2 regions of the Kitasatospora azatica KCTC 9699 genome follow, and region 2 is predicted to be linked to the other one. Evidence: riboswitches for the same ligand, from Rfam matches in the RefSeq annotation. Region 2 holds a riboswitch; the other holds the start of a gene.
The links. A riboswitch is a leader RNA that binds a small molecule or an ion and turns the genes downstream of it on or off. The one in region 2 is predicted to bind S-adenosylmethionine.

Region 1 (14,272 bases), 2.6 Mb from region 2:
CGAGGAGGTGGCGCGGCTGGTCCGGCTGACCGTCAGCCACCACCCGGAGCCCGGCGACCGGGACGGCGAGGTGCTCTGCGACGCCGATCTCGCGGTCCTCGGCGGGGCCGCCGAGCAGTACGCGGCGTACGCGGCCGCCGTCCGCGCGGAGTACTCCTTCGTGCCCGAGCAGGCGTTCCGCACCGGCCGCGCGGCGATCCTGCGCCAACTCCTCGCGCTGCCCGGCCTCTACCGCACCCCCACCGCCGTCGAGCGCTACACCGAGCGGGCCCGGGCCAACCTGGCCGCCGAGCTCAGCTCGCTGGAGTCGTAGCGACGGTCCGGGCCTTCCGCCGGCGCAGGCCGGCCGCCGTCAGCCTCGCCACCAGCTCCTTGCTGCCGACCGGCACGGCGCCGGCCGCCAGCGCGTCCCGGTAGCGGCTCTCCGGCAGGTCGTAGTGGTCCCGCTCGAAGCCACGCGGCGGCACGCCCAGCCGTTCGGCGAAGGCGTGCAGCTCCTGGTACGACTCGTCGCTCACCAGGTGCGACCAGAGCCGCCCGTGCCCGGGCCAGACCGGGGGGTCGATCAGGATCACGAGAGCGATCCGACGGGCGCCACCGGGACGCCCTCCTTGCCGCACACCCAGTGCGGGTCGGGCCCGAGCTCCGGCTCCACGCTCAACGCGTGCAGATCGCCGTCCGCCGCCGCGCAGGCCTCGCAGAGCGGCCACCGCCCGTACCCCTCCAGCAGCGCGTCCTGGACGTCCTGCGCCACCAGCCCCAGCACGTACTCCGCCCCGTCCGGCCACTGCTCCAGCCACCAGCGCCGGTGCGTCACGGCGTCCTCGACCAGCGAGACCACGGCGGCATCCGCCACGTCCCGGGCGGCGAGGTCGGCGAGGATCAGCGCCCGGGCGCCGTGCAGGGCGGTTTCGATGTCGGCCATCCGTCCATTGTCCCGCACGCGAAAGGCGGCCCCGCACGGGAAAGGCGGTCCGGCGTGCAAGGCGGTCCCGCATGCGAAAGGGCGGCCTCCCGAAGGAGACCGCCCTGTCAGAACACCCGATCCTTGAGGAAGGATCAGAAGTCCATGTCACCGCCCGGCATGCCGCCGCCGGCGGCCGCGGCGGCCTTCTCCGGCTTGTCGGCGATGACGGCCTCGGTGGTGAGGAAGAGCGCCGCGATGGAGGCGGCGTTCTGCAGCGCGGAACGGGTGACCTTGGCGGGGTCGATGATGCCCGCGTCGATCAGGTTGACGTACTCGTTGGTCGCGGCGTTCAGGCCGTGGCCGGCGGGCAGGTTGCGGACCTTCTCCACCACGACGCCACCCTCGAGGCCGGCGTTGGTGGCGATCTGCTTGATCGGGGCCTCCAGCGCGACCTTCACGATGTTGGCACCGGTGGCCTCGTCGCCCTCGAGCTCGAGCTTGTCGAACGCGACACCGGCCTGCAGCAGCGCCACGCCACCACCGGCGACGATGCCCTCCTCGACGGCCGCCTTGGCGTTGCGCACGGCGTCCTCGATGCGGTGCTTGCGCTCCTTGAGCTCGACCTCGGTCGCCGCGCCGGCCTTGATGACGGCCACGCCGCCGGCCAGCTTGGCGAGGCGCTCCTGGAGCTTCTCGCGGTCGTAGTCCGAGTCGCTGTTCTCGATCTCCGCGCGGATCTGGTTGACCCGGCCGGCGACCTGGTCGCTGTCGCCGCCACCGTCGACGATGGTGGTCTCGTCCTTGGTGATGACCACCTTGCGGGCGGTGCCCAGCAGGTCGAGGCCCGCGTTCTCGAGCTTGAGGCCGACCTCCTCGGAGATCACGGTGCCGCCGGTCAGGATGGCGATGTCGCCCAGCATGGCCTTGCGGCGGTCGCCGAAGCCCGGGGCCTTGACGGCGACGGACTTGAAGGTGCCGCGGATCTTGTTGACCACCAGGGTGGACAGGGCCTCGCCCTCGACGTCCTCGGCGATGATCAGCAGCGGCTTGCCGCTCTGCATGACCTTCTCGAGGAGCGGCAGCAGGTCCTTGACCGAGCCGATCTTGGAGTTGGCGATCAGGATGTACGGGTCGTCGAACGACGCCTCCATCCGCTCCAGGTCGGTGGCGAAGTAGGCCGAGATGTAGCCCTTGTCGAAGCGCATGCCCTCGGTGAGCTCGAGCTCCAGACCGAAGGTGTTGCTCTCCTCGACGGTGATGACGCCTTCCTTGCCGACCTTGTCCATGGCCTCGGCGATGAGCTCGCCGATCTGGGTGTCAGCGGCGGAGATCGAGGCGGTCGCGGCGATCTGCGACTTGGTCTCGACGTTCTGGGCCTGGGCCAGCAGCTGGTCCGAGACGGCCGCGACGGCCTTCTCGATACCGCGCTTCAGGGCCATCGGGTTGGCGCCGGCGGCCACGTTGCGCAGACCCTCGCGCACCAGGGCCTGGGCCAGCACGGTGGCGGTGGTGGTGCCGTCACCCGCGACGTCGTCGGTCTTCTTCGCGACCTCCTTGACGAGCTCCGCGCCGATCTTCTCGTAGGGGTCCTCGAGCTCGATCTCCTTGGCGATGGAGACACCGTCGTTGGTGATCGTGGGGGCGCCCCACTTCTTCTCAAGGACGACGTTGCGGCCCTTGGGGCCCAGCGTCACCTTGACGGCGTCGGCAAGCTGGTTCATGCCGCGCTCAAGGCCGCGGCGAGCTTCCTCGTCAAACGCGATGATCTTGGCCATCGGAAGTGGTCCTCCAGGACACGGTCGACTGCTCGGACCAGAGGTGCCCGCGACGGACGGCCCTGGTATGCGGGGGTCCTGTCCCCTACCGCTCCCGGGGGCCTCACCGGCCGGTCCGTTTGTCACTCTCACACTGCGAGTGCTAACGCCAATGATTAGCACTCTGGGGTGGCGAGTGCAAGCTCCTGGCGAGAGCCGCCGCACACAGCGGCAGGCCCGCACCCCCTCCCCTGACGGGGAGTCGGGTGCGGGCCTGCCGCTTGGTCCACCAGCTCGGTGAGAGCCGAGGCTCCGAGGTTCGGAAAGGTCAGCCCGCCGCGCGGACCATGTCCGCCTGCGGGCCCTTCTGCCCCTGGGAGATCTCGAACTCGACCCGCTGGCCCTCTTCAAGGGTGCGGTAGCCGTCCATCTGGATCGCGCTGTAGTGGACGAACACGTCCGCACCACCGTCGACCGCGATGAAGCCGTAGCCCTTCTCCGCGTTGAACCACTTGACGGTGCCCTGAGCCATTCCGATCTCCCCTAGTGCTGTGCTGGCCCTTCACGTGCCCGCAGGTCGCGGGCCCGGGTCTGGCGGACCAACCCGAGGTGTCCCCCCTGGGCATGGCCCTGCATGCCGCACCGCTCCACCCCAGAACGCCAGTTGGCGTCGAACGGGGCAGGCGAGTGCGTCGACCGCGGCTGAATGTATCCGCATCGGAGCCCTGAGCAACAGGGCCACTCCTGCCGAATTCGACCGGGCCCTTAAGGGATATGCGGGGATGAATGCGACAGAAACTGACAATTCATCGGGGACATAGCGGACGAAAACCGCGAATTGTCCAGATAATTCTGACGAGTCGCCGACATGATTCCGGTGGTACATCGGCAGTTGCGTCTCAGCGGACGGACTCTTTCCCGGGCCCTGAGCGCCACTCAAGTCGGGGACAGCCTATGCCCTGCCGGAGGGCACCACGGACACGCCCGGGCGACGGCGCGGACACGCCTCGGACACGGCCCCGGAACCGGCCGCAGAACCGGCCCGGACACGGCACGGGGCGCCACCCGGCCCGAAGGCCGTGCGGCGCCCCGCAAGCGCGCTGAGCAGGCCTCAGCAACCCCCCGCCACCGCCGGAATGATCGAGATCCCGGCGCCGTCCTTGATCTCGGTGGCCAGACCCTCGGCGAACCGCACGTCGTCGTCGTTGACGTAGACGTTGACGAAGCGGCGCAGCTTGCCGGTGTCGTCCAGGATCCGCGCGCTGATCCCGGCGTAGTTCTTCTCCAGGTCGGCGACGATCTCGGCCAGCGTGGCGCCCTCGGCGGTCACCTCGGCGGCGCCGTCGGTGTAGGGGCGCAGGATGGTCGGAATGCGGACGGTGGCGCTCATGGGGTGTCTCCTCAATGCAAAGTTCGGCTTTGCAAAGTTTGCAAAGCGGTCAGGACGCCAGGCCGGCGGCGCGGAACGACTCCAGGGTGGGCCGAATGGTCGCGGTCAGACCGGCGTCGGCGACCGCGTCCAGGGTCTTCAGACCGTCCCCGGTGTTGATCGCCACGGTCTCCTTGGCCGGGTCGAGCTGCCCGCTCTCGACCAACTTCTTGAGCACCCCGATGGTCACGCCGCCCGCGGTCTCGGCGAAGATCCCCTCGGTCCGGGCCAGCAGCTTGATCGCGGCCACCACCTCGGCGTCGGTGACGTCCTCCACCGCACCACCGGTGCGCCGGGCGATGTCCAGCACGTACGGGCCGTCGGCCGGGTTGCCGATCGCCAGCGACTTGGCGATGGTGTCCGGCTTGACCGGGCGGATCACGTCGTGGCCGGCCTTGAAGGCGGCGGAGACCGGCGAGCAGCCGGCCGCCTGGGCGCCGAAGATCTTGTACGGGCGGTCCTCGACCAGGCCGAGCTTGATCAGCTCCTGCAGGCCCTTGTCGATCTTGGTGAGCTGGGAGCCCGAGGCGATCGGGATCACGATCTGCTCCGGCAGCCGCCAGCCGAGCTGCTCGCAGATCTCGTACGCCAGCGTCTTGGAGCCCTCGCCGTAGTACGGCCGCAGGTTGACGTTGACGAAGCCCCAGCCCTCGCCGACCGGGTCACCGATCAGCTCGGAGCAGAACCGGTTCACATCGTCGTAGTTGCCCTCGATGCCGACCAGCTCGCCGCCGTAGACACCGGCCATCACGACCTTGCCCTGCTCCAGGTCGTGCGGGATGAAGACGCAGGACTTGAACCCGGCCCGGGCCGCCGCCGCGCCGACCGCACCGGCCAGGTTGCCGGTGGAGGAGCAGGACAGCGTGGTGAAGTCGAACGCACGGGCCGCCTCGATCGCGCAGGCCACCACCCGGTCCTTGAAGGAGTGGGTCGGGTTGCCCGAGTCGTCCTTGACGTGCAGCTGGGCGGTGAAGCCCAGCTCGCGGCCCAGGTTGTCGGCCTTGACCAGCGGGGTCCAGCCCGGGTTCAGGTTGGGCTTGCCGGCGACGTCGGCCGGCACCGGCAGCAGCGGGGCGTAGCGCCAGATCGAGGCCGGACCGGCCTCGATCCGCTTGCGCAGCTCCTCGGCCTGGTAGCCGCTGTAGTCGTAGGCGATCTCCAGCGGACCGAAGCACTCGAGGCAGGCGAAGCTCGGACCGAGCGGGAACTTGGTACCGCACTCGCGACAGGACAGCGAAGCGGCGGGGCCGAGGTCGACGGTGGACGACTCGACAGGGGTAGCGGTAGCCATGATGGCGGAGGCCTCTCTCCTCATCTTCCCCGTGGCGCGGGCGCGCCACAGGACGGAATTGGCACCTGTCCCGCCGGGGCCTGCGATGGCCGGACGAGAAGGTTGCCGGGACGTCGACGGGCCGTTCCCTCAGTCCCTCTGGATGAGCTCTGTGAAGTTGTGGTCCTGCATCTGCTGGGCTGTCTGCGCAGCCGACCCCGGCGTGCGAAGGTCTCACCGCAGTACGAAGACTGTAACCGAAGGCCGGGAAGCTGACCCCGGCCGTCCGCAACGCGAGACGAGATTCACGAGGAGCGAGATTTTGCCTGCCGAGGAGCCCGGGCCCGCGCTGATTCCCGAGGCCGCGGACTGGCTGCGCCGCCGGTCCTGGAGCGCGGCCGACCGGCCGACCGCCGAGCTGCTCGCCGCCAAGCGGGCGGCCGGCCCGGCCGGCACGGTCAGCGTGGTGCTGCCCGCGCTGGACGAGGAGTCCACGGTGGGCGGGATCGTGGAGGTGATCCGGCGCGAACTGATGGAGCGACTGCCGCTGGTGGACGAGCTGGTGGTGGTCGACTCCGGCTCGGCGGACCGCACCGCCGAGGTGGCCGCGGCGGCCGGCGCCCGGGTGGTGCACCGGGACGCGATCCTGCCCCGACTCGAACCGGTGCCCGGCAAGGGCGAGGTGCTCTGGCGCTCGCTGCTGGTCACCAGCGGCGAGATCGTCTGCTTCATCGACGCCGACCTGCGCGAGTTCGATCCGGCCTTCGTCTCCGGCATCGTCGGCCCGCTGCTCACCGACCCCGGGATCCAGCTGGTCAAGGCCATGTACGACCGGCCCCTGGAGACCGACGGGGCGGTGGTGCCGGCCGGCGGCGGCCGGGTCACCGAGCTGGTCGCCCGCCCGCTGCTCAACCTGCACTGGCCTCGGCTGGCCGGCTTCGTGCAGCCGCTCGGCGGCGAGTACGCGGCCCGCCGCGGCCTGCTGGAACGGCTGCACTTCCCGACCGGCTACGGGGTGGAGCTCGGCCTGCTGGTGGACGCGCTGGAGCTGGTCGGCCTGGACGCGCTGGCCCAGGTGGACGTCGGCGTGCGCCACCACCGCCACCAGGACAGCCAGGCGCTGGGCCGGATGGCCGCCACCATCTACCGCACCGCCCTGGAGCGCCTGGACCGCACCCACCGCCTGAAGGCCGCCGAGGACCTGGCCCGTCCGGTCCTCACCCAGTTCTCCCGCGACCCTCGGACCAGGGACTTCAGCGCCCACAGCCACCCGATCACGGCTTTGGAGCGTCCTCCGATGATCGAGGTCCCGGAGTACTCGACGTTTGCCACCGGACGACCCCGGCAAGGTTGAACACATGGCCGCTCTCACGACCGCGCGCATCCTGGTGGCTTCCAACCGGGGGCCGGTCTCCTTCTCCAGCGCCCCCGACGGGACGTTGACCTTGCGACGCGGGGGCGGCGGACTGGTCTCGGGGCTGTCCGCGATCGACGACCCGAACGCCGTCTGGGTCTGCGCGGCGCTCGGCGAGGCGGACCGGGCGGCGGCCGGGCGCTCCCCGCACGGGCGGCTCGACCGGGGCGGCTTCGACGTCGGCGGACAGGCCGTCCGGATGCTGGACATCGACCCCGAGGTCTTCGACCAGGCCTACAACGGGGTGGCCAACTCCACCCTCTGGTTCCTGCACCACATGCTCTACAACACCCCGGCCGCCCCCGCCTTCGACGCCGAGGCCGCCGAGCAGTGGCGGGCCTTCGAGGCCTACAACACGGCCTTCGCCGAGGCGCTGGCCGCCGAGGCCGCCGAGGGCGCCGCCGTGCTGGTGCAGGACTACCACCTGACCCTGGTCCCGGCGCTGCTCCGCGAACTCCGCCCCGACCTGCGGATCGGCTACTTCCTGCACACCCCGTGGGCGCCCGCCGACTACTTCCGGCTGCTGCCGGACCCGCTCGCCACGGCCGTCCTCACCGGAGTGCTCGGCGCCGACCGGGCCGGCTTCCACACCCGCCGCTGGGCACTGGCCTTCGCCGACTGCTGCGAGGCGGTACTGGGCGCAGCGGTCGACCGGGCCGACCTCTCGGTCAGCTACCGGGGCCGCACCACCAGGCTCGGCGTGCACGGCCTGGGCGCGGACGGCGAGTTCCTGCGCGAGCGGGCGCACCGGGCGGACGTGGACCAGCGGCTCGCGGCGCTGCGCGAGACCGTCGGCGACCGCCGGACCATCGTCCGGGTCGACCGCACCGAGCTGAGCAAGAACATCGTCCGCGGCCTGCTCGCCTACCGGCACCTGCTGCGCAGCCGCCCCGAGTGGCGCGAGCGGGTGGTGCACATCGCCTTCGCCTACCCCTCCCGGCAGGACCTGGCCGAGTACCGCGACTACACCGCCGCCGTGCGCCGGATCAGCGAGGAGATCGACGCCGAGTTCGCCACCGACTCCTGGCAGCCGCTGATACTCCAGGTCGAGGACGACTTCGCGCGCTCGCTGGCCGCCTACCGGCTGGCCGACGTGGCACTGGTCAACCCGATCCGGGACGGGATGAACCTGGTCGCCAAGGAGATCCCGGTGGTCTCCGAGGCCGGCTGCGCACTGGTCCTGTCCCGGGAGGCGGGCGCCTGGGCGGAGCTGGCCGAGGACGCGATCGGGATCAACCCGTACGACGTGGTCGGCACCGCCGATGCGCTGCACCGGGCGCTCAGCCTGCCCGCGGCCGAGCGGACCGAGCGGACCAAGCGGCTGGCGGCGGCGGCCACCGCGCTCTCCCCGCAGCAGTGGTTCCTGGACCAGCTGGCGGCCCTCAACCCTTGACCGTCAACTCCTGAGCAGCTCCTCGGCCAGCCGGGTCAGCAGCTCGACCACCCCCGCCGGGCCCGGCACCACCAGGTCGGCCCGTTCGGCCACCTCGCGCACCGGCGGCTCGCCGGTCACCGGACCGCTGGCCACCAGCAGCGCGGGCCGGCCATCGGCGCGCCGCCGCTCGACGGCGGCGAAGGCGGCCAGATCGCCCAGGTCGTCCCCGGCGTAGAGCACCGTGCGGGCCGCCCGCTCGGCCAGCAGACCGCTCAGCGCGACCCCCTTGTCCACCCCCGGCGGGCGCAACTCGACCACCATCCGGCCCGGTTCGACCGCCAGGCCGTGGGTGGCGGCCAGCTCGGCGAGCGGTGCGCGCAGCCGCTCGAGCACGGCGTCCGGGTCGGCGGTGCGCCGGGTGTGCACGGCGAGCGAGCGTTCCTTGTCCTCGATCGCGGTGCCCTCCGGCACGCCCAGTTCAGCCAGCAGGGCCGGGAGTTCGGCCCGGACGGCGGCCACCCCCGGGTGGATCGGCGGCGCCGTCAGCTTTCCGGTGCTGCCCTCCCAGCGCTCGGCGCCGTAGTGGCCCAGCACCACCAGCCCCTCCAGGCCCGGCAGTTGGTCGAAGCCGCCGAGTCGCACGGCGCTCAGCGCGGGGCGACCGGTGACCACCGCGACGGCGTTGACCAGCGGCGCGAGCCGGGCCAGCGCGGGGGCCGCGCCGGGATGCGCGAAGGCCTGCTCGGGGTCGGTGACGATCGGCGCGAGCGTGCCGTCGAAGTCGAAGGCGAGCACGGCGCCGGCCGGATCGGCCAGCAGTGCGGCCAGGCCCGCCCGGCCGGCGGGGGTGGTCGGTTCCAGCACGATGCCCATGGCCGCCAACCTACCCGCGCCGCCGCACCCGCTAACGCCGCTACTGGCGCTCGGCGCGCCGGGCCTCGCGGATCCGGCGCAGCCGGTTGACCAGCACCGGGTTCTTCGCGAGCGCCTCGGGCCGGTCCAGCAGACCGTTCAGCAGCTGGTAGTAGCGGGTGCTGGAGATGCCGAGCTCCTCGCGGACCGCCTGCTCCTTGGCGCCCTGGGTCCGCCACGGGCGGGCCTCCAGGGCCAGCACCGCCAGCTCGCGCTCGGTCAGCTCGTTCACGGGGCCATTATCGGGCACCTCATTGCGGCCGCCGACGCTTGGACTCCTCCACCGCGAACTGCTGCAGCCCGCCGAGCACCGCCGCCGGGTCGCCCTTGACCGCCTTGCCGATCTCGGTCTTGATCTTCCCGCTGACGGTGTCCCAGGCCGGGTCGCCCAGCGGGTAGAAGCTGGCGGCGGGCAGCGCGTCGAGGAAGGGCTTGAGATCGGGGTGCTTGCCGCTGTTGGTCATCTCGTCCAGGGTGTCCTGGGTGACCGGCAGCAGGTTGTACTGCTCGTCGAAGGCGAGCGTGTTCTGCTTGCTGAAGGCGAAGTTGAGGAACTGGCGGATCTGCGTGCGGTGCCCGTTGGCGGTGTAGGCCATCATCCAGTCGGCGACGCCCAGGGTGCGGTTCTTGGACTGCGGGTCCTTGCGCGGGATCGGCGCGGTGCCGTAGTCGATCTTCCCCTGCAGCGCCTTCTGGACCAGGCCGGGGTGGCCGTTGAGCATCGCGACCTTGCCGGCGGCGAAGTCGTCGAAGGCGGTCTTGCGGTCCACCGAGCCGGGGTCGGGGTAGGTGAGGTGCGGGTCCACCAGGTTCTGCTTGAGCCAGCCGAAGGCGTCCGTGTTCTTGGCGCTGTCCAGGGTGTAGACGCCGGACTCGTCGGTCAGCCCGCCGCCGCCGCTCATCGTCCACATCATCGACTCGGCCTGCGCCTCCTCGGGCCCGAGCGGCAGCGCGTACGGGGTGACCCCGGGGACCTTGGCCTTGATCAGCGCGGCGTCGGCCTTGAGGTCGGCCCAGGAGCCGGGCGGCTGGGCGATGCCGGCCTTGGCGAAGATCGCCTTGTTGTAGAAGAAGGTCCGCGAGGAGGAGACGAACGGGATGCCGTACTGGGTCTCGAGCACCTGCCCGGCCCGGTTGAAGACCTCCAGGAAGTCGGCCTCGGTGTCCATCGAGAGCACGTCGCGGGCCGGGTAGAGCTGGTTGGCGGCGACCTTGTCGGCGAAACCGCCGGTCTGCACGATGTCCGGCGAGCGGCCGGCCTTGACCATGGCGGCGACGCTGGTGTCGATGTCGTTCCAGCTGATCACCTGGACGTCGACCTTGATCTTGGGGTTGGCCGCCTCGAAGCGCCTGGCCAGCTCGTCCCAGTAGTGCTGGGAGCTGTTCGCCTCGCTGTCCCCGTAGTCGGCAGCCACCAGCTTGAGGGTGACGGTGTCACCACTGCCGATGCCGAGAGTGCCGCAACCGGAGAGCAGAAGCGTGCTGGTCGCGAGCGCAGCACTGAGCCGGGACTTCAACGCGGGAACCGCCTTCGGGCGCACGGGGGATGGGTGGCGAAAGGTTGCCAAACCCACCCCCCAGTGGTCCACACCACGGCGCCCCAGCCGCGGAACGTTACCGAAGTGGGCGCTCGCGTTGCACCACACGCAACGTTCGCGCGGATGTTGTCACACCGTCAGCACCCGTACTCCCGCCTCTGCGAAGGCGGCGGCCAGCTCCTCGTCCACCGCGTCGTCGGTGACCAGGGTGTCGATCGCCTCGAGCCCGCAGATCCGGGCGAAGGCGCGCCGGCCCAACTTGGAGGAGTCGGCCGCCACCACCACCTTGCGGGCCCGCTCGGCCAGCAGCCGGTTGACGCTCGCCTCGCCCTCGTGGTGCGCGGTGGCGCCGGCCTCGACGTCCAGCGCGTCCACACCCAACACGGTGACGTCCAGGGTCAGTTCGTTGAGCACCGCGGCGGCCAGCGGGCCGATCAGCTCGTAGGACTGCGGTCGGGCCACTCCACCGGTGACCACGATCTTGACCGACGGTCGGACCGTCAGCTCATTGGCGATGTTGAGCGCGTTGGTCACCACGGTGAGCGGCTGGCCGGCCCCGTTCTCGGCCCGCTCGGTCAGTTCGGGGCGCACCGCGAGCGCGCGGGCCACCTCGGTGGTGGTGGTGCCGCCGTTCAGGCCGACCACCTCGCCGGGGGCGATCAGCGCGGCCACCGCCTGCCCGATCCGCTGCTTGGCGCCGGCGTTGCGGGCCGTCTTGTAGCGCAGCGGGAGGTCGTAGGAGACGTTGTGCGCCACCGCGCCGCCCCGCGTACGGGTGACCATCTGCTGGCGGGCCAGCTGATCCAGGTCACGGCGGATCGTGGCGGCCGACACCCCCAGCGCGGCCGCTGCCTCTTCGACCTCCAACTTGCCGTGCTCGGCAAGGAGTTCAAGGAGACCGTTCCACCGCTCGTATCTGGACACGCCGTGCCATCCCTCTTCGTCGACCAGGCCGTATCGGGACAGCGTCGCACAGCACCGGGCCGACTCGGGCCGACGTCCGCGCTCCTTCCGGCGTCTTGCGCAATCATGCGCGAAAGAGCTATAAATCAATCAGTTTTAAGCAACCAGGAGAGAGGGGCCCACTGGCATGACCGCCACTGACAGCTCACTGACCGCCGAGGAACTGGCCACCCAGCCGTCCTGCTGGCGCCGCGCCGCGGCCCTGGCCGGGACTGAGGAGGCGGCCGCCGCCCTGCCGCGCCGCGGCGAGCGGGTCGCGGTGGTCGGCTGCGGCACCTCCTGGTTCATGGCCCAGGCGTACGCCGCGCTGCGCGAGTCGGCCGGGCACGGCGAGACGGACGCCTTCGCCGCCTCCGAGTTCCCGTACGGCCGCAGCTACGACCGGGTGATCGCGATCACCCGCTCCGGCACCACCACCGAGGTGCTGGAGTTGCTCGGCCGGCTGCACGGCAGCGTCGCCACCACCTCGCTCACCGCCGACCCGGCCACCCCGGTGATGACCGCCGCCGACCAGGTGCTGGTGCTGGACTTCGCCGACGAGCGCTCGGTGGTGCAGACCCGGTTCGCCACCACCGCGCTGGCGCTGCTGCGCGCCCACCTGGAGGCCGAGCAGGCACTGCCGCCCGGCGTGGCGACGGTGGAACAGGCCGCCGCGGACGCCGAGCGGGCATTGGCCGAGCCGCTGCCCGAGGGCATCCTGGAGGTGGACCAGATCACCTTCCTGGGCGCCGGCTGGACCAACGGCCTGGCCCTCGAGGCCGGACTGAAGATGCGCGAGGCGGCGGTCTTCTGGACCGAGGCCTACCCGGCGATGGAGTACCGGCACGGCCCGATCGCGATCACCGCGCCCGGCCGCGCGGCCTGGATGCTCGGCGCCCTGCCCGAGGGCCTGGCCGGCGACATCGCCCGGACCGGCGGCCTGCTGGTCGCCGGCTCCGACCGCGCCGCCGAGGGCCTGGACCCGCTGGCCGACCTGGTCCGGGTGCACCGCCTCGCGGTCGTCCTGGCCGGCGCCCGCGGCCTGGACGTGGACAACCCGCGCTCGCTCACCCGCTCGGTCCAGCTCTGAGCCGCAACGGCGCCGCCGGCGGCCGGAGCGACCAAGCTCACCCATCCCGGATCAGACCAATACGACCACTGGACTAGACCTCTCCTCCTCGGTCAAGGGAAACTGTCCCCCGTGAAGCACGTCATCGCACTCGATGTAGGCGGCACCGGCATGAAGGCCGCGCTGCTCGCCCAGGACGGCTCCGTGCTGTTCGAAGCACGCCGACCGACCGGGCGGGAGCACGGCACTGATGCCGTCGTCGCCACCATCCTCGACTTCGCCGCCGACCTCGCCGAGGAGGGCCGCAGCCGTTTCGGCGAGGGCCCGCTCGCGGCCGGCGTCGCGGTGCCGGGAACGATCGACGAGAAGAACGGGATCGCGGTCTTCTCCGCCAACCTCGGCTGGCGGGACCTGCCGATGCGCAAGCTGCTCGGTGAGCGGCTCGGCGGCCTGCCGGTCGCCCTCGGCCACGACGTCCGCTCCGGCGGGCTGGCCGAGGGGCGGATCGGTGCCGGCCACGGCGTCGATCGGTTCCTGTTCATCGCGCTCGGCACCGGTATCGCCGGTGCGATCGGGATCGACGGCCGGATCGAGGCCGGTGCGCACGGCTACGGCGGCGAGATCGGCCACGTGGTGGTCCGTCCCGGCGGTCCGCTCTGCGGCTGCGGCGCCAAGGGCTGCCTGGAGACGCTGGCCTCGGCCTCCGCGGTCTCCCGGGCCTGGGCCGCCGCGGTCGGCGACCCGGCGGCCGACGCCGCCGCCTGCGCACTGGCCGTCGACGCCGGCGACCCGCGCGCCCTGGCGGTCTGGCAGAACGCGGTGGACGCCCTCGCGGACGGCATCGTGCTGGCCCAGAGCCTGCTCGACCCGTCGACGGTGATCATCGGCGGCGGGCTGGCCGAGTCCGGCGACACGCTCCTCACTCCCCTGCGCCAGGCGGTGGCCGAGCGGTTGACCTTCCAGATGCCCCCGAAGGTCGTCCCGGCCATGCTCAAAGACACCGCCGCCGCCCTGGGCGCCGGCCTGCTCGCCTGGGATCTGCTCACGATGGAGGTGACCGCGTGACCGCGGACGTTACAGGTCTGGCCGGAGCCCGGCTGGTGCTGCCGAGCGGCGTCGTCGAGGACGGCCGGCTGGCCTTCTCCGGCAGCACGATCGCGCGGATCGGCGGTGCGCGCGCCGCCGGCGACCTGGACCTGACCGGCTACACCGTGGTCCCCGGCTTCGTCGACCTGCACGTGCACGGGGGCGGCGGCGCCTCCTACGCCTCCGGCATCGCCGAGGAGGCGCTGGTCGCCGCCCGGACCCACCTCGAGCACGGCACCACCACCACCGTCGCCTCCACCGTCACCGGGGAGATCGACGAGGTCTGCCGGCAGGCCGCGGTCCTCTCCGAACTGGTCGAGGACGGGGTGCTGGCGGGCGTCCACTTCGAGGGCCCGTTCATCTCGCCGGGACGGTGCGGCGCACACCGCCCCGACCTGCTGCGCGACCCGGACCCGGCGTTGGTCCGCAAGCTGGTGGACGCCGCGCGCGGCACCGCCAGGATGGTCACCCTGGCCCCCGAACTGCCCGGTGGCCTCGAGTCGGTGCGGATGCTCGCCGACCTGGGCGTGATCGCGGCGGTCGGCCACACCGACTCCGACTACGCGCTGACCCTGG
Region 2 (14,272 bases):
AGGTAGGCGGCGGCCGCCACGTCCAGCGGCTCGGCTGCGCCGGGGACCTGGCCGGCCTCCAGGGCCTTGACCAGGTCCGGCTGGCCCAGGCGCAGCCGGTCCGCTATCCGCAGCCGGAAGACCGGCTCGGCCTCCAGCGCCGCGGCCAGCGCGGTGCCGGCGTACTTGGCGCGGCGGGCCGGGGTGAACTTGGCGTACGGACGCAGGGTGGTCGGCAGCTCGGCGGCCGGCAGCCCGCCGAGCGCGTCGGCGGCCAGGCCGACCACCCGGCGGCGGACGCCCTCGGGGAGCGGACGCTCCAGCTGCTCGGCCGCGCCTTCGTCAGCCGCACCGCCGTCGGGTGCACCATGGCCGGCCGCACCGCTCTGGGGCGCGTCGTTGCCGGACGTCCCGGTGTCGGGCGCGTCCTCGGCAGCAGGCGGCTGCCCCTGGGGCTCGGCGGCCTCCCTCGCTGCGTCCATCGCGTCCTCGGCTCCGATCCTGGTCTGCTGACTCACCACTCGGTGCAATTGTCTCGTGCGTGGCGCCGCGAGGAACACCACGCCCCGGTCGACCCGGAGGGTCAGCCGGTCAGCTCGCGTTCTCGGCGTCCGGCCGTGCCACCAGCTCGACCTGGTCGACCGCGTTGCACCAGCGGCAGCGGATCGACTCCACGCTCTCGCTGAGCACCTCGCGCTCCTCCACCTTGGCCTCGCCCGCCAGGTCCAGATGGACGTACTCGACCACCTTGGAGGACCGGGTCACGTCGAAGCGGGTCAGGTTTCCGCAGAGCGTGCAGCGCCAGCGGGTCTCGGCAGTGGGCACGGGGACAGTCATGGGGCGGGGTCCTCTCGGCTGGTCCCTGGTCCGGGCCGATGCTCCGGCCAGGCCTCAAGCCTAGGGCCTCGACCTGCGACCGCAGGCACCGGATACCGGTCCCGACCAGCATCCGGACGGCTCGAACAGCCGACCGGTTGGTTCACCCAGTCGCCGTACACCGCTGTGTCGGCACCCGCACCGCGCGGAATGGATCCGGCCATGGCGCTCCCGAGGACGCAGTCGGCCCCGCTGGTCAGCTATCTGCTGATCGGCCTGAACTGCCTGGTCTTCCTGGCCGGACCGAGCGGGCTCAACTCGGAATGGGGATCAGCCCGGCCGGAGGCTGGGGGAGGTCGGACCACCGCCGAGCGCGCCTGTGCGGCGCAGCGCTACCAGCAGCGTTGGGGAGCCGTCCCGGCGGAGCTGCTGAGCAACCGTCCGCTGACCGCGGCTCAGCTGGCCGGGGCCGCCGCACCGCTGCCGGACTGCCCGTTGCGGCCCACCCCGGGCAAGCTGCCGGCCGTCTCGGTGTTCAGCTCGCTCTTCGTGCACGGCGGGTGGCTGCACCTGCTGGGCAACATGCTCTTCCTCTTCGTCTTCGGCCCGGGGGTGGAGCAGCGGCTCGGACGGGTGCGCTTCCTCCTCTTCTATGTGGCGGCGGGCGCGCTGGCGGCCTACGGGTACGCGCTGACCACCGGCAACGGGCCGGAGGCGCTGCGGCCGCTGGTCGGGGCCTCCGGGGCGATCGCGGGGGTGCTCGGCGGCTACCTGCGGCTCTATCCGAAGGCCCGGGTCACCGCGCTGGTGCCGCTGCTGTTCTTCCTGCCGCTGCGCTTCCCGGCCTGGCTGGTGCTCGGCCTCTGGTTCGCCGTCCAGTGGTGGTCCGCGCACGACGCCCTCCCGGGGGTCGCCTACCTGGCCCATGTGATCGGCTTCGCGGCGGGGTTCCTGGCGGTGTGGGTCGGGAGCAGGCGTGCCCGATACGCTGATCCCACGACCTATCAGGGAGCCCCCCAGTGATCACCGCCATCGTGCTCATCAAGACCAGCGTCGACCGGATCCCCGAGATCGCCGAGGCGATCGCCGCGATCGACGGGGTCAGCGAGGTCTACTCGGTCACCGGCGGGTACGACCTGGTGGCGATGGTCCGGGTCCGCCACCACGACGACCTGGCCGAGGTGATCCCCGGCCGGCTCAACAAGGTCCCGGGCGTCGAGCACACCGAGACCCAGATCGCCTTCCGCACCTACTCCCAGCACGACCTGGAGGCCGCCTTCGCGCTGGGCCTGGACGGCTGACGCCCGCTCAGCGGCTCAACCGCCCAGCGGCTCGCTGCCTCAGCGGCGGGTGTCGGCGACGCAGCGCCCGCCCTCGTTGCGGTAGCTCCAGCGGGCGCCGTCACTGACCAGCTCGCGCACGGCGCCGAGGAACCGGTCCAGGTGCTCCTCCGGGGTCCCGGCACCGAAGCTGACCCGGATCGCGTTGAGGCTGCGCTCGCCCGGCAGCGAGGGCTCGGGCGCACCGCACTGCGAGGGTGACGCCTCCTCGGAGCCCAGCAGCGTCCGCACCAGCGGGTGCGCACAGAACAGCCCGTCCCGCACCCCGATCCCGTACTCCGCCGAGAGCGCCGCCGCGAAGTGCGAGCTGTTCCAGCCCTGCACCACGAAGGAGAGCACGCCCACCCGCGCGGCGTCGGTCCCGAACAGGCTGAGCACCTTGACCTCGGGGATCTCGGCCAACCCGGCCTTGAGCCGCTCGATCAGCCGCTGCTCGCGCGCCTCGAGGGCGTCGAAGCCGGCCTCGCCGAGCGCCCGGCAGGCGGAGGCGATGGCGTAGGCGCCGATCACATTGGGCGAGCCGGCCTCGTGCCGGGCCGGGCCCTGGTGCCACTCGACGGCCACCGACCCGTCCGCCTCGCGGGCCACCGTCCGGCTGGCGCCGCCGCCGGCCAGGTACGGCTCGGCCGCGTCCAGCCAGTCGCTGCGCCCGGCCAGCACGCCCGCGCCGAACGGCGCGTAGAGCTTGTGCCCGGAGAAGGCGACCCAGTCCACGTCCAGCTCCCGCACCGAGACCCGGTGGTGCGGCGCCAGCTGGGCGGCGTCCAGCACCACCCGGGCGCCGTGCCGGTGCGCGACCCGGGTCAGCTCGGCCACCGGCCACAGCTCACCGGTCACGTTGGAGGCTCCGGTGACGCAGAACAGCCGCGGGCCCTCGCCCTGGTCCCCGTGCGGGGAGGTCTGCGCGAGTGCCTCGTCCAGTGCGGCGACCGCCTCGGCGTGCGAGCGCGGCGCCCGCAGGTAGCTGACCGGCAGTCCGGCGTGCCGCCAGGGCAGCAGCGAGGCGTGGTGCTCGGTCTCGAAGGCGAACACCCGGGTGCCGGCCGGCACCGCGCCGGCCAGCAGGTTGAGCGAGTCGGTGGTGGCCCGGGTGAAGACCACCTGGTCGTCCTCGCGCAGGTCGAGGAAGTCGGCCACGGTGCGCCGGCTCTGCTCGAACAGGTCGGTGGAGAGCTGCGAGAGGTAGCCGGCGCCGCGGTGCACGCTGCCGTAGTAGGGGGCGTAGGCGGCCACGTCGTCCCAGACCCGCTGCAGGGCGGGCGAGCTGGCGGCGTAGTCCAGGGCGGCGTAGCCGACCTTCTCCCCGGAGACCAGCGGGACCTGGACATCGGCGCCGAGCACGGCGAGCGGGGCGCGGAAGGCGAGCGACAGTTCGGTGGCAGACATGGAGATGCACTCCTCCTGGGGTCAGGACCCCGGAGGTGCAGATATGCCGGTGGTCCGCGCTTGCCACGCGGACCTGTCGCCGCCTGGCCTGGTCTTCACCCAGGGCACCCCGCCACGGACGGAGGGTTGCCGGACAGCAAGCTGGGGCTAGTCGCGCTGTCACTCATGACCTGTCGCAGACTCTATGCAGACGATCGAGGAGTGGTCAAACAGCGTTCCACCATCCGGACGGGCCCCGCGCCGACCAGGCCTCAGTGCGCGGTGGCCGCCGCCCAGCGCTTCAGCAGGTCCTGCGCCGCGCCCGAGTCGATCGCGGCCGCGGTGCGCTCCATCGCGGCGGCCAGCTGCTCGACCAGCGGCGCCTCGGTCAGCTCCAGCGCGACCAGCGCGGCCGCCGAGTTGAGCACCACCGCGTCCCGCACCGCACCGCGCTCCCCGGCCAGCACCCGGCGGGCCACGTCGGCGTTGTACTCGGCGTCGGCGCCGCGCAGCGCCTCGATGCCGACCAGCTCGATGCCCAGCTCGCGCGGGTCGAGCACGGTCTCGGTGACCTGACCGGCACGGACCACCCAGACCCGCGAGGTGGTGCAGACGGTCAGCTCGTCCAGGCCGTCGTCGCCGCGGAAGACCAGCGCGGTGGAGCCGCGCTCGGCCAGCACGCCGGCGATCAGGCCGGCCAGCCGGGTGTCGAAGCAGCCGACCGCGTGTGCCGTGACATGGGCCGGGTTGGTCAGCGGGCCGAGGATGTTGAAGGCGGTGGCCACTCCGAGATCGCGCCGGGCGGTGGCGGCGTGCCGCATCGCGGGGTGGAACTTGGCGGCGAAGCAGAAGGTGAGGCCGACCTCCTCGGCCACCTCGGCCACCCGGTTCGCGGCCAGGTCCAGCCGGATCCCGAGCCGCTCCAGCACGTCGGAGGAGCCGCTGGCCGAGGAGGCCGCCCGGTTGCCGTGCTTGACCACCTTGGCACCGGCCGCGGCGGCGACGATCGCCGACATGGTGGAGATGTTGACGGTCTTCGCCCGGTCGCCACCGGTGCCGACGATGTCCACCGCCGGACCCGGGATGTGCAGCGGCTCGGCATGCGCGTACATCGCCTCGACCAGGCCGGAGACCTCGTCCACCGTCTCGCCCTTGGCCCGCAGCGCCACCATGAAGCCGGCCACCTGGGCCGGGCTGGCCTCGCCGCTCATGATCCGGTCCATCGCCCAGGCCGCGTCGGCCCGGCTCAGGTCACTGCCGCCGAGCAGCGCGGTCAGCAGGTCGGGCCAGCTGTGGACCGCCGCCGGCGCGGGGTCCTGAGCGGGGTTCACGTTCGCCATGGCCGACTCCAGCTCGCGTCTCTTGTACAGATGGACAGGAACGCGGCCAGCCTAGCGAGCGGGAAGGGGCCGCCGTCCCGCCGACGGCGACCCTTCTCTCCTGCTGAGACACCGACTCCCGCGGCACCCGCGGGGCCGTCCCGATCAGCGGGACAGGCTGCGTGCGCCGAGCCGGGCCCGCAACAGGGTGGCGGCCGCCTCGGCCAGCGCCACCGGGTCCACCGGCTGGGAGATCGCGGCGTCCGCCCGGCTCCAGGCGGCCAGCCAGCTGTCCTGCGGGCGGCCGATCAGCACCAGCACCGGCGGGCAGCCGTAGATCTCGTCCTTCACCTGCCGGGCCAGGCCCAGGCCACCGGCCGGCACCGCCTCGCCGTCCAGCACGCAGAGGTCCACGCCGCCCTTCTCGAGGGCACGCAGTACGGCCGGGGTGGTGGCGCACTCCAGGTAGGTCAGCTCGGGCAGGTCCGCGGCCGGGCGGCTGCCGAGCGCCGCCGTGACCTGCGCACGGGTGTTGCGGTCATCGCTGTAGACGAGGACGGTGAGCGTCTCGTCGCTGCTGTGCGTCATGGGCCCTGCTCCCAGATGTCAGAGGAATGTGATCCGGACCACGTCCACCACCTCCGGATGCTACTCCCGATCACCCGTCCCGGTGAGCCTGCGGCGCGATCTCTTCCCCTTCCTTCCCGCTCCGGTTCGCCGGTCCCGGGAACCGCCGTCACCCTCCCGAGCGAGGGGCCGTCACCCGCGCCCCACAACTCCCGTCTGACGGCCCGTTCGAGGTGACCGGTCGTGAGTCCGGGCGCGGGTGCGGCCATCCGGGCATACCGCACGCACCGGACACTCCGAGGAAGACCCCCCGGCGTGAAGACGGAATAAGGGACCGACATAATGTCGGTCGTGGCGACAGCAACAGTAGAAACCGGGCACGCACATGGATCGGTCAACCGACCGAACATGACCAGCGTCGGAACCATCGTCTGGCTGAGTTCCGAGCTGATGTTCTTCGCGGCCCTCTTCGCGATGTACTTCACGGCGCGTTCCGTGAAGGGACCAGACTTCTGGGCCGAGAAGGCGCATGCCCTCAACGTCCCCTTCTCCTCGGTGAACACCACGATCCTGGTGCTCTCCTCGCTGACCTGCCAGCTCGGCGTCTTCGCCGCCGAGCGCGGTGACGTGAAGAAGCTCCGCTCGTGGTTCTCGATCACGTTCGTGATGGGCGCGATCTTCATCGGCGGGCAGATCTACGAGTACACCTCGCTGGTGAAGGACGACGGCCTGTCGCTGTCCTCCGACCCGTACGGCACGGTGTTCTACCTGACCACCGGCTTCCACGGCCTCCACGTGACGGGCGGTCTGATCGCCTTCCTGCTGGTGCTGGGGCGGACCTACGCCGCGAAGCGGTTCACTCACGAGCAGGCCACCGCGGCGATCGTCGTGTCGTACTACTGGCACTTCGTCGACGTGGTCTGGATCGGCCTCTTCGCGACCATCTACCTGATCAAGTAACCCGGATCAGGTCGCTGGCCGCCGGCCCGACCCGTAGCCTCCACCGGCGCCGGGTCATCTGCCCGTGCCTGGCCCCCTGCCGATCATCGACCGGCACCGGGCCCACCAGACCAGAGACCAGATCATGACACCGGCCAGATCCTGAAACTCGGGGTATCCGTGAAAAAGCTCTCCGCACGACGGCGCCACCCACTGGCGGCGCTGGTCGTCCTACTCTTCGCCCTCGTGGCCATCGGGGGGCTGTACGCCGCGTTCGCGCCCGCCGAGGCTGCGCAGGCCGACAGCTCCGCGCAGTCACTCAAGATCGACGAGGGTAAGAAGCTCTTCGCCGTGGGCTGCTCCTCCTGCCATGGCCTCAACGGCGAGGGCAGCAGCGACGGTCCGAGCCTGGTGGGCGTCGGCTCCGCCGCGGTCGACTTCCAGGTCGGCACCGGTCGGATGCCCGCTCAGCAGCCCGGTGCCCAGGTCCCGCGCAAGAAGAACATCTACAGCCAGAACGACATCGACAAGCTGGCTGCCTTCGTCGCCTCGCTGGGTCCCGGCCCGGTGACCCCGACCAAGGACCAGTACACCGCGACCGAGACCGACGCCATCTCCAAGGGTGGCCAGCTGTTCCGGACCAACTGCGGTCAGTGCCACAACTTCGAGGGTGCCGGCGGTGCCCTGACCCAGGGCAAGTTCGCCCCCTCGCTGGAGAACGTGGACGAGAAGCACATCTACGAGGCCATGCAGACCGGCCCGCAGAACATGCCCTCCTTCCCCGACAGCACCATGCCGGAGAAGCAGAAGCAGGAGATCGTCGCCTTCGTCCGCTACCAGGCCAACGAGGCGCCCAACCCCGGCGGTCTCTCGCTCGGCAGCCTCGGTCCGGTGACCGAGGGTCTGTTCGGCTGGATCTTCGGGCTCGGTGCCCTGATCGCCATCGCGATCTGGGTCGCCGCTCACACCACCAAGGCCAAGAAGTCATGAGCCACGACATGTCAGACGACAAGCTGCCGCAGGCGCACGACGCCTCCGACGCACACGGCGACGTCGCCGTGACCGACAACCCGTTCGCGGACCCGGGCCTGCCGGCCCACCAGCCGCGCCGGACCGACATCGACGAGCGGGCCGCCAAGCGGGCCGAGCGTCAGGTGTCGCTGATGTTCCTCGTCTCGATGCTGGCCACGGTCGGTTTCATCGCCTCCTACGTGGCGATCGACCCCGACAAGATCGTCTACATCTTCCCGCTGGGCCACATCAGCGCGCTCAACTTCGCGCTCGGCATGACCCTGGGCGTGGCGCTGTTCTGCATCGGCGCGGGCGCGGTCCACTGGGCCCGCACCCTGATGTCGGACGTCGAGCTGCCGGCCGAGCGCCACCCGATCGAGGCCGACGACGAGGTCCGCGCGGACGTCATCGAGCAGTTCAAGACCGGCGCCGCCGAGTCCGGCTTCGGCCGCCGCAAGATGATCCGCAACACCCTGATCGGCTCGATGGCCCTGGTGCCGCTGTCCGGCGTGGTGCTGCTGCGCGACCTCGGCCCGCTGCCCGAGAAGAAGCTGGACGTCACCGCCTGGAACGAGGCGACCCCGGCCGCCCCGATCCGCCTGGTCAACATGAACACCGACGAGCCGCTCAAGGCCGAGGACGTCGCGGTCGGCTCGCTGACCTTCGCGAAGCCCGGCCCGTCGGCCAGCCGCCCGGCCGGTCTGCAGGAGTCCGACGAGGACTTCCAGCAGGCCATCGCCAAGGACGCGCTCATGCTGATCCGCATCCAGCCGGACGACATCAAGGACGCGAACTCCAAGGCGCTCGGCTTCGAGGGCGTGCTCGCCTACTCCAAGATCTGCACCCACGTCGGTTGCCCGATCTCGCTGTACGAGCAGCAGACCCACCACGCGCTCTGCCCCTGCCACCAGTCGACCTTCGACCTGTCGGACGGTGCCCGCGTCATCTTCGGCCCGGCCGGGCACCCGCTGCCGCAGCTGAAGATCACCACCGATGCCTCGGGCTACCTGATCGCCACCCAGGGCTTCAACGCGCCCGTCGGACCGAGCTTCTGGGAGCGCAGCGCATGAGTTCCTCGACCAGTGCCAAGCAGGCCGCTCCGGCCAGCACCCGCGCCAAGCCCGCCAACAAGGCCGAGGCCGCCGCGGACTACCTGGACGGCCGGCTGGGGATCTACTCCCTGGCCAAGGCCAACCTGCGCAAGATCTTCCCGGACCACTGGTCCTTCATGCTGGGCGAGATCTGCCTCTACACCTTCATCATCATCATCCTGACGGGCGTCTACCTGACGCTCTTCTTCAAGCCCAGCATGGGCGAGGTCGTCTACAACGGCTCCTACGCCCCGCTCAACGGCATCAAGATGTCGGAGGCCTACGCCTCGACGCTGAACATCAGCTTCGAGGTCCGCGGTGGTCTGCTGATCCGTCAGATCCACCACTGGGCCGCCATCGTCTTCGTCGCCGCGATGTTCGTGCACATGATGCGCGTCTTCTTCACCGGCGCGTTCCGCAAGCCCCGTGAGATCAACTGGATCTTCGGCTTCCTGCTGCTCTTCCTGGGCTTCTTCGACGGCTTCCTCGGGTACTCGCTCCCCGACGACCTGCTCTCCGGCACCGGTATCCGGTTCATGGAGGGCGCGATCCTGGCCGTCCCGCTGGTGGGCACCTACATCTCGTTCTTCCTGTTCGGCGGGGAGTTCCCCGGCACCGACATCGTGCCGCGGTTCTTCACCATCCACGTGCTGCTGATCCCGGGCGTCATGCTCGGCCTGCTGGTGGCGCACCTGATCCTGGTCTTCTACCACAAGCACACCCAGTGGGCGGGCCCGGGCCGGACCGAGAAGAACGTCGTCGGCATGCCGCTGATGCCGGTCTACATGGCCAAGGCCGGTGGCTTCTTCTTCCTGGTCTTCGGCATCATCGCGGCGATGTCCGCGATCGCCTCGGTCAACCCGGTCTGGGCGTACGGCCCGTACCGTCCGGACCAGGTCTCCACCGACGCGCAGCCCGACTGGTACATGGGCTTCGCCGAGGGTCTGATCCGTGTCATGCCGGGTTGGGAGGTCCGCGCCTGGGGCCACACCCTGAACCTGGGTGTGTTCATCCCGCTGATGCTCTTCCCGCTGGTGCTGGTCGCGATCGCGGTCTACCCGTTCATCGAGAGCTGGATCACCGGCGACAAGCGCGAGCACCACATCCTGGACCGCCCGCGCAACGCCCCGGTGCGTACCGCGCTCGGCGCCGCCTGGATCAGCCTCTACCTGGTGCTGCTCTCCGGTGGTGGCAACGACCTGATCGCGACCCACTTCCACCTGTCGCTGAACGACATCACGTACTTCGTTCGGGTTGGCTCCTTCGTGGTCCCGGTGATCGTCTACATCGTCACCAAGCGCTGGTGCCTCGGCCTGCAGCGCCGCGACAAGGAGAAGGTGCTGCACGGTCGCGAGACCGGCGTCATCAAGCGCCTGCCGCACGGCGAGTTCATCGAGGTGCACGCCCAGCTCCCGCAGGAGCGGCTGCACACGCTCACCTCGCACGAGCAGTACGAGCCGGTTGAGCTGCCGGCCGAGACCGACGAGAACGGTGTCGCGCGCAAGGTCGGCCTGGTCACCAAGACCCGGGCCAAGCTCTCCGAGGGCATGTTCGGCGAGGGCAGCCAGATCCCCAAGCCGACCGTCGAGGAGCACCAGGAGATCACCAGCGGCCACGGCCACCACTGATCACCGACACTGATCACTGACGCTCAGTCAGCCACCTGAGGGCCCCTGCCCGGCATCCGCCGGGCAGGGGCCCTTGGCATATTCGCCGACGAACCCGCCACAATGGGCTGATCGTCCGTCAGTGAGGAGATTCACAGGTGCACTTGAGCATCGACCACGCCGCCGCCACTCCCCCGTACGAGCAGCTGCGCTCGCAGATCGCCGACCAGGCCAGGACCGGCACCCTGCCGGCCGGGCTGAAGCTGCCCACCGTCCGGGCGCTGGCCGAGCAGCTGGGCCTGGCCGCCAACACGGTGGCCCGCGCCTACCGGGAGCTGGAGGCGGACGGAGTGGTGGAGACCCACGGGCGGCGCGGCACCCTGGTGGCCGCCGTCGGGGACACCGCCCACCGGCTGGCGGCCGGTGCCGCCGCCGAGTTCGCGGAACGGGCCAGGCGGCTCGGGGTGACGCGAGACGAGGCCCTGGCGGCCGTGAGCGGCGCGCTGGACCTCGTCTACGGTCCTTCCTGACGGGCTCTTGCCTCAGAGCTGGGGCCGCAGGGTCGCGGCGGCGATCGCGGCGGGCGCCGGGGCGTCGGTGCTGACCGGCTTGCCCAGGGCACTGCCCTTGACCCAGTCGTCCCAGCTCAGGTTCCAGTCGCCGAAGCCGTTGCCGAACGGCTCCATCTGGTGGCCCTTGCTGTTGACCACCTGGACTATGTCACCCACTCGGGTCTGCTCGTAGAACCACTTGGCGTTGTCCGTGCTCATCCCGGTGCAGCCGTGGCTGACGTTCTCCGCGCCCTGGGAGGCCACCGACCAGGGCGCCGCGTGCACGTACTCGCCGCTCCAGGTCACCCGGGTGGCCCACTCGACCTTGAGGTCGTAGGCCTCGGTGCTGCCCTGCGAGATGCCGATGGTCTCGCTCTTCATCTGCACCGAGCGCTCCTGGCCCAGCACCACCTTGATGCCGTTGCGGGTGTCGAAGCCGGGCTTGCCGGTGGTCACCGGGATGGTGTTGACCACCTGGCCGTTGCGCTTGAAGGTCAGCTGGTCGGTGGCGGCGTCCACCAGTGCCTCCACCCGGTCGCCGACCTTGAAGGCGAGGCTGCTCGGTGCGCCGACGTAGAGCTTCCCGTCTATCGCGCGGCCCTGGCCGTCGAAGGTGAGCTTCACCTTGGCTCCGGCCGGCCAGTAGTCGTGCGGGCGGAAGTGCAGGTTCTTGCCGTCCACCCAGTGCCAGGCACCGGTCACGGCGGGCTCCGAGGAGACCGTCAGGGAGCGTTCCACCTGCTGGCGGGCGGCCGGATCGGTGACCGCCTCGGAGAGCTGCACGGTGAGCGGCTCGCCCACCCCGTAGGTGTCCCGGCCGAGGTCCGGGCCGAGTGCTGCGGTGAGCAGCCGCTCGGCCTGCTTGGTGCTGAACTCGGCGGTGGTCTCGCCGCGCCCGCCGTGGCCGTCGCTGGCGGCGATCCGGGCGGTGTAGTGGGTGGACGCGGCGAGCGCGCCGGTGCTGTGCCAGCCGTGCCCGTCGGGGTCGAGGGCGCCGGCCACCTGGCGGCCGTCGGGCCCGCTCAGGGTGACGTCGGTGAGGCTGGTGCCGCGCTCGGCGGTCACCGTGAAGGGCTTGCCCGGGTCCGCGTCGGCCGCTGCCGAGGTGTGCACCAGGTGGCTTGCGTCGATCAGGTGCGGTGGGGCCACCGCCGCCGTTCCGGAGCCGTCGCCGCCGCCGGAACAGGCGGCCACTGGGGCGAACAGCAGCGTGGTGAGCACGAACCGGATTTCACGTCTCTGGGCCACCGGAGCCTCCTGAGGTTCGAACGGTGCATCAGATCGTAGGAACATCACCGCACCCGGACGGGGGACGCGCACCCCACTGCGGCCGGGCGGGTGAATCCACCCCCCGGTAGCAGCAACAGAACAGGCGGGACCCCTCCGAAGAGGGATCCCGCCTGGTACTGCGAGGCGATTCGACCGTTACTGGTTCTGGTTCTCGCCACGGTAGAACTCGAACACCCAGCCGAACAGGCCGACCGCGATGAACGGCGCCGCCCAGAACATCAGCCACCAGCCGAAGATGACACCGCAGAAAGCGGTGGCGCCACCGAGGGCCAGCGAGAGCGGCTGCCAGCTGTGCGGGGCGAAGAAGCCCATCTCACCGGCGTCGTCGGAGACCTCGGCCTCGGGGTTGTCGCCCGCGCCCAGGTCCACCCGGCGGGCCGTGAAGCCCAGGTAGAAGGCGATGAAGGCGCACAGGCCGAAGGCCAGGAAGAGCGCGGTGGTGCCGGCCGCCTCCGTGCCGTGGCCACTGTGCGTGGTCCACAGGCCGTACACGACGGCCATGATCAGGATGAACGCGGCGAAACCGGCGAAGATCTTGCCCTGTTCCTTCATCAGGCGTCGCCCTCCTTCTTGTTGCCGCGGCTCAGCTCGGGCTTGTCGTACTCCGCCGGGATGACGCCCTCGAGGTGCTTGGCCGGGTGGCCGTGGTACTCGAGGTAGTCGAGCGCGGCGATGTCCGGGTGGTGCAGGTCGAACGCCGGGGATTCCGAACGGATCCGGGGCAGGGTGAGGAAGTTGTGCCGCGGCGGCGGGCAGGAGGTCGCCCACTCCAGCGAGCGGCCGTAGCCCCACGGGTCGTCGACCTCGACCTTCTCGCCGTACTTGGCGGTCTTCCAGACGTTGTAGAGGAACGGCAGGATCGACAGGCCGAGCAGGAAGGAGCCGATGGTCGAGACGGTGTTCAGGGTGGTGAAGCCGTCCGAGGCCAGGTAGTCGGCGTAGCGGCGGGGCATGCCCTCCGCGCCGAGCCAGTGCTGCACCAGGAAGGTGGAGTGGAAGCCGATGAAGAGCGTCCAGAAGGTGATCTTGCCGAGGCGCTCGTCCAGCATCTTGCCGCTCATCTTCGGCCACCAGAAGTGGAAGCCGGCGAACATCGCGAAGACGACGGTGCCGAAGACCACGTAGTGGAAGTGGGCGACGACGAAGTACGAGTCCGAGACGTGGAAGTCGATCGGCGGCGAAGCCAGCAGCACACCGGTCAGACCACCGAAGAGGAAGGTGACCAGGAAGCCGACCGTCCAGAGCATCGGGGTCTCGAAGCTCAGCGAGCCCTTCCACATGGTGCCGACCCAGTTGAAGAACTTCACACCGGTCGGGACCGCGATCAGGAAGGTCATGAAGGAGAAGAACGGCAGCAGCACCTGGCCGGTGACGTACATGTGGTGCGCCCACACCGTGACCGAGAGGCCGGCGATGCCGATGGTCGCGGCGATCAGACCGGAGTAGCCGAACATCGGCTTGCGGCTGAAGACCGGGATGATCTCGGAGACGATGCCGAAGAACGGCAGCGCGATGATGTACACCTCGGGGTGACCGAAGAACCAGAACAGGTGTTGCCACAGCAGGGCTCCACCGTTCGTCGGATCAAAGACATGGGCCCCGAACTTGCGGTCCACCTCCAGGGCGAACAGCGCGGCGGCGAGCACCGGGAAGGCCAGCAGCACCAGCACGGCGGTCAGCAGGACGTTCCAGACGAAGATCGACATCCGGAACATCGTCATGCCGGGCGCGCGCATGCAGATGATGGTGGTGATGAAGTTGACCGCACCGAGGATGGTGCCGAAGCCGGAGAAGGCCAGACCCATGATCCACATGTCCGCGCCGATGCCCGGCGAGCGGACCGCGTCGGACAGCGGCGAGTAGGCGAACCAACCGAAGTCGGCAGCGCCCTGCGGGGTGAGGAAGCCACCGACCGCGATCATCGAGCCGAACAGGTAGAGCCAGTAGGCGAACATGTTCAGCCGCGGGAAGGCGACGTCGGGCGCACCGATCTGGAGCGGCATGATCCAGTTCGCGAAGCCCGCGAAGAGCGGGGTCGCGAACATCAGCAGCATGATCGTGCCGTGCATGGTGAAGGCCTGGTTGAACTGCTCGTTCGACAGGATCTGGGTCCCGGGACGAGCCAGCTCGGCGCGCATCACCAGCGCGAGGATGCCACCGATCAGGAAGAACGCGAACGAGGTACCGAGGTACAGCGTGCCGATCGTCTTGTGGTCGGTGGTGGTCAGCCACTTGATGATGGTGGCGCCGGGCTTGCGGGTGCGCTGCTGGGCCCCGCCCGCCGCGACGGTGCCCCCATGCGCCCCACCGGCCGCGGCGGGTTCGTTGAGGATGGTCACTTCGCTTCACTTCCCATGCTGATGACGCCCGAAGGCACCGCACCGGCCTGGCCGATGG

Region 1: linked by a shared signal. The riboswitch ahead of thrC (threonine synthase) and the one ahead of BR98_RS31330 (aminotransferase class V-fold PLP-dependent enzyme) in region 2 are both predicted to bind S-adenosylmethionine.

The regions. Positions count from the first base shown of each region.
Region 1 covers NZ_JQMO01000003.1:2,003,829-2,018,100, reverse strand. The annotation lists gene BR98_RS19630 (HD domain-containing protein) at 1-313, shown strand, start outside; gene BR98_RS41435 (DUF4031 domain-containing protein) at 294-575, opposite strand; gene BR98_RS41430 (hypothetical protein) at 572-925, opposite strand; gene groL (chaperonin GroEL) at 1,060-2,682, opposite strand; gene BR98_RS19610 (cold-shock protein) at 2,990-3,193, opposite strand; gene BR98_RS19605 (MoaD/ThiS family protein) at 3,773-4,051, opposite strand; gene thrC (threonine synthase) at 4,101-5,381, opposite strand; SAM riboswitch class I at 5,399-5,530, opposite strand; gene BR98_RS19595 (glucosyl-3-phosphoglycerate synthase) at 5,683-6,714, shown strand; gene BR98_RS19590 (alpha,alpha-trehalose-phosphate synthase (UDP-forming)) at 6,719-8,167, shown strand; gene otsB (trehalose-phosphatase) at 8,171-9,022, opposite strand; gene BR98_RS19580 (DUF3263 domain-containing protein) at 9,063-9,293, opposite strand; gene BR98_RS19575 (extracellular solute-binding protein) at 9,313-10,602, opposite strand; gene BR98_RS19570 (DeoR/GlpR family DNA-binding transcription regulator) at 10,729-11,523, opposite strand; gene BR98_RS19565 (SIS domain-containing protein) at 11,690-12,631, shown strand; gene BR98_RS19560 (ROK family protein) at 12,743-13,675, shown strand; gene nagA (N-acetylglucosamine-6-phosphate deacetylase) at 13,672-14,272, shown strand, end outside.
Region 2 covers NZ_JQMO01000003.1:4,636,332-4,650,603, reverse strand. The annotation lists gene BR98_RS31350 (NYN domain-containing protein) at 1-461, opposite strand, end outside; gene BR98_RS31345 (hypothetical protein) at 571-816, opposite strand; gene BR98_RS31340 (rhomboid family intramembrane serine protease) at 1,018-1,818, shown strand; gene BR98_RS31335 (Lrp/AsnC family transcriptional regulator) at 1,815-2,096, shown strand; gene BR98_RS31330 (aminotransferase class V-fold PLP-dependent enzyme) at 2,136-3,521, opposite strand; SAM riboswitch class IV at 3,573-3,692, opposite strand; gene trpD (anthranilate phosphoribosyltransferase) at 3,773-4,840, opposite strand; gene BR98_RS31320 (hypothetical protein) at 4,985-5,407, opposite strand; gene ctaE (aa3-type cytochrome oxidase subunit III) at 5,729-6,346, shown strand; gene qcrC (cytochrome bc1 complex diheme cytochrome c subunit) at 6,506-7,315, shown strand; gene qcrA (cytochrome bc1 complex Rieske iron-sulfur subunit) at 7,312-8,406, shown strand; gene qcrB (cytochrome bc1 complex cytochrome b subunit) at 8,403-10,055, shown strand; gene BR98_RS31295 (GntR family transcriptional regulator) at 10,193-10,564, shown strand; gene BR98_RS31290 (L,D-transpeptidase) at 10,577-11,833, opposite strand; gene BR98_RS31285 (cytochrome c oxidase subunit 4) at 12,011-12,427, opposite strand; gene ctaD (aa3-type cytochrome oxidase subunit I) at 12,427-14,214, opposite strand; gene ctaC (aa3-type cytochrome oxidase subunit II) at 14,211-14,272, opposite strand, start outside.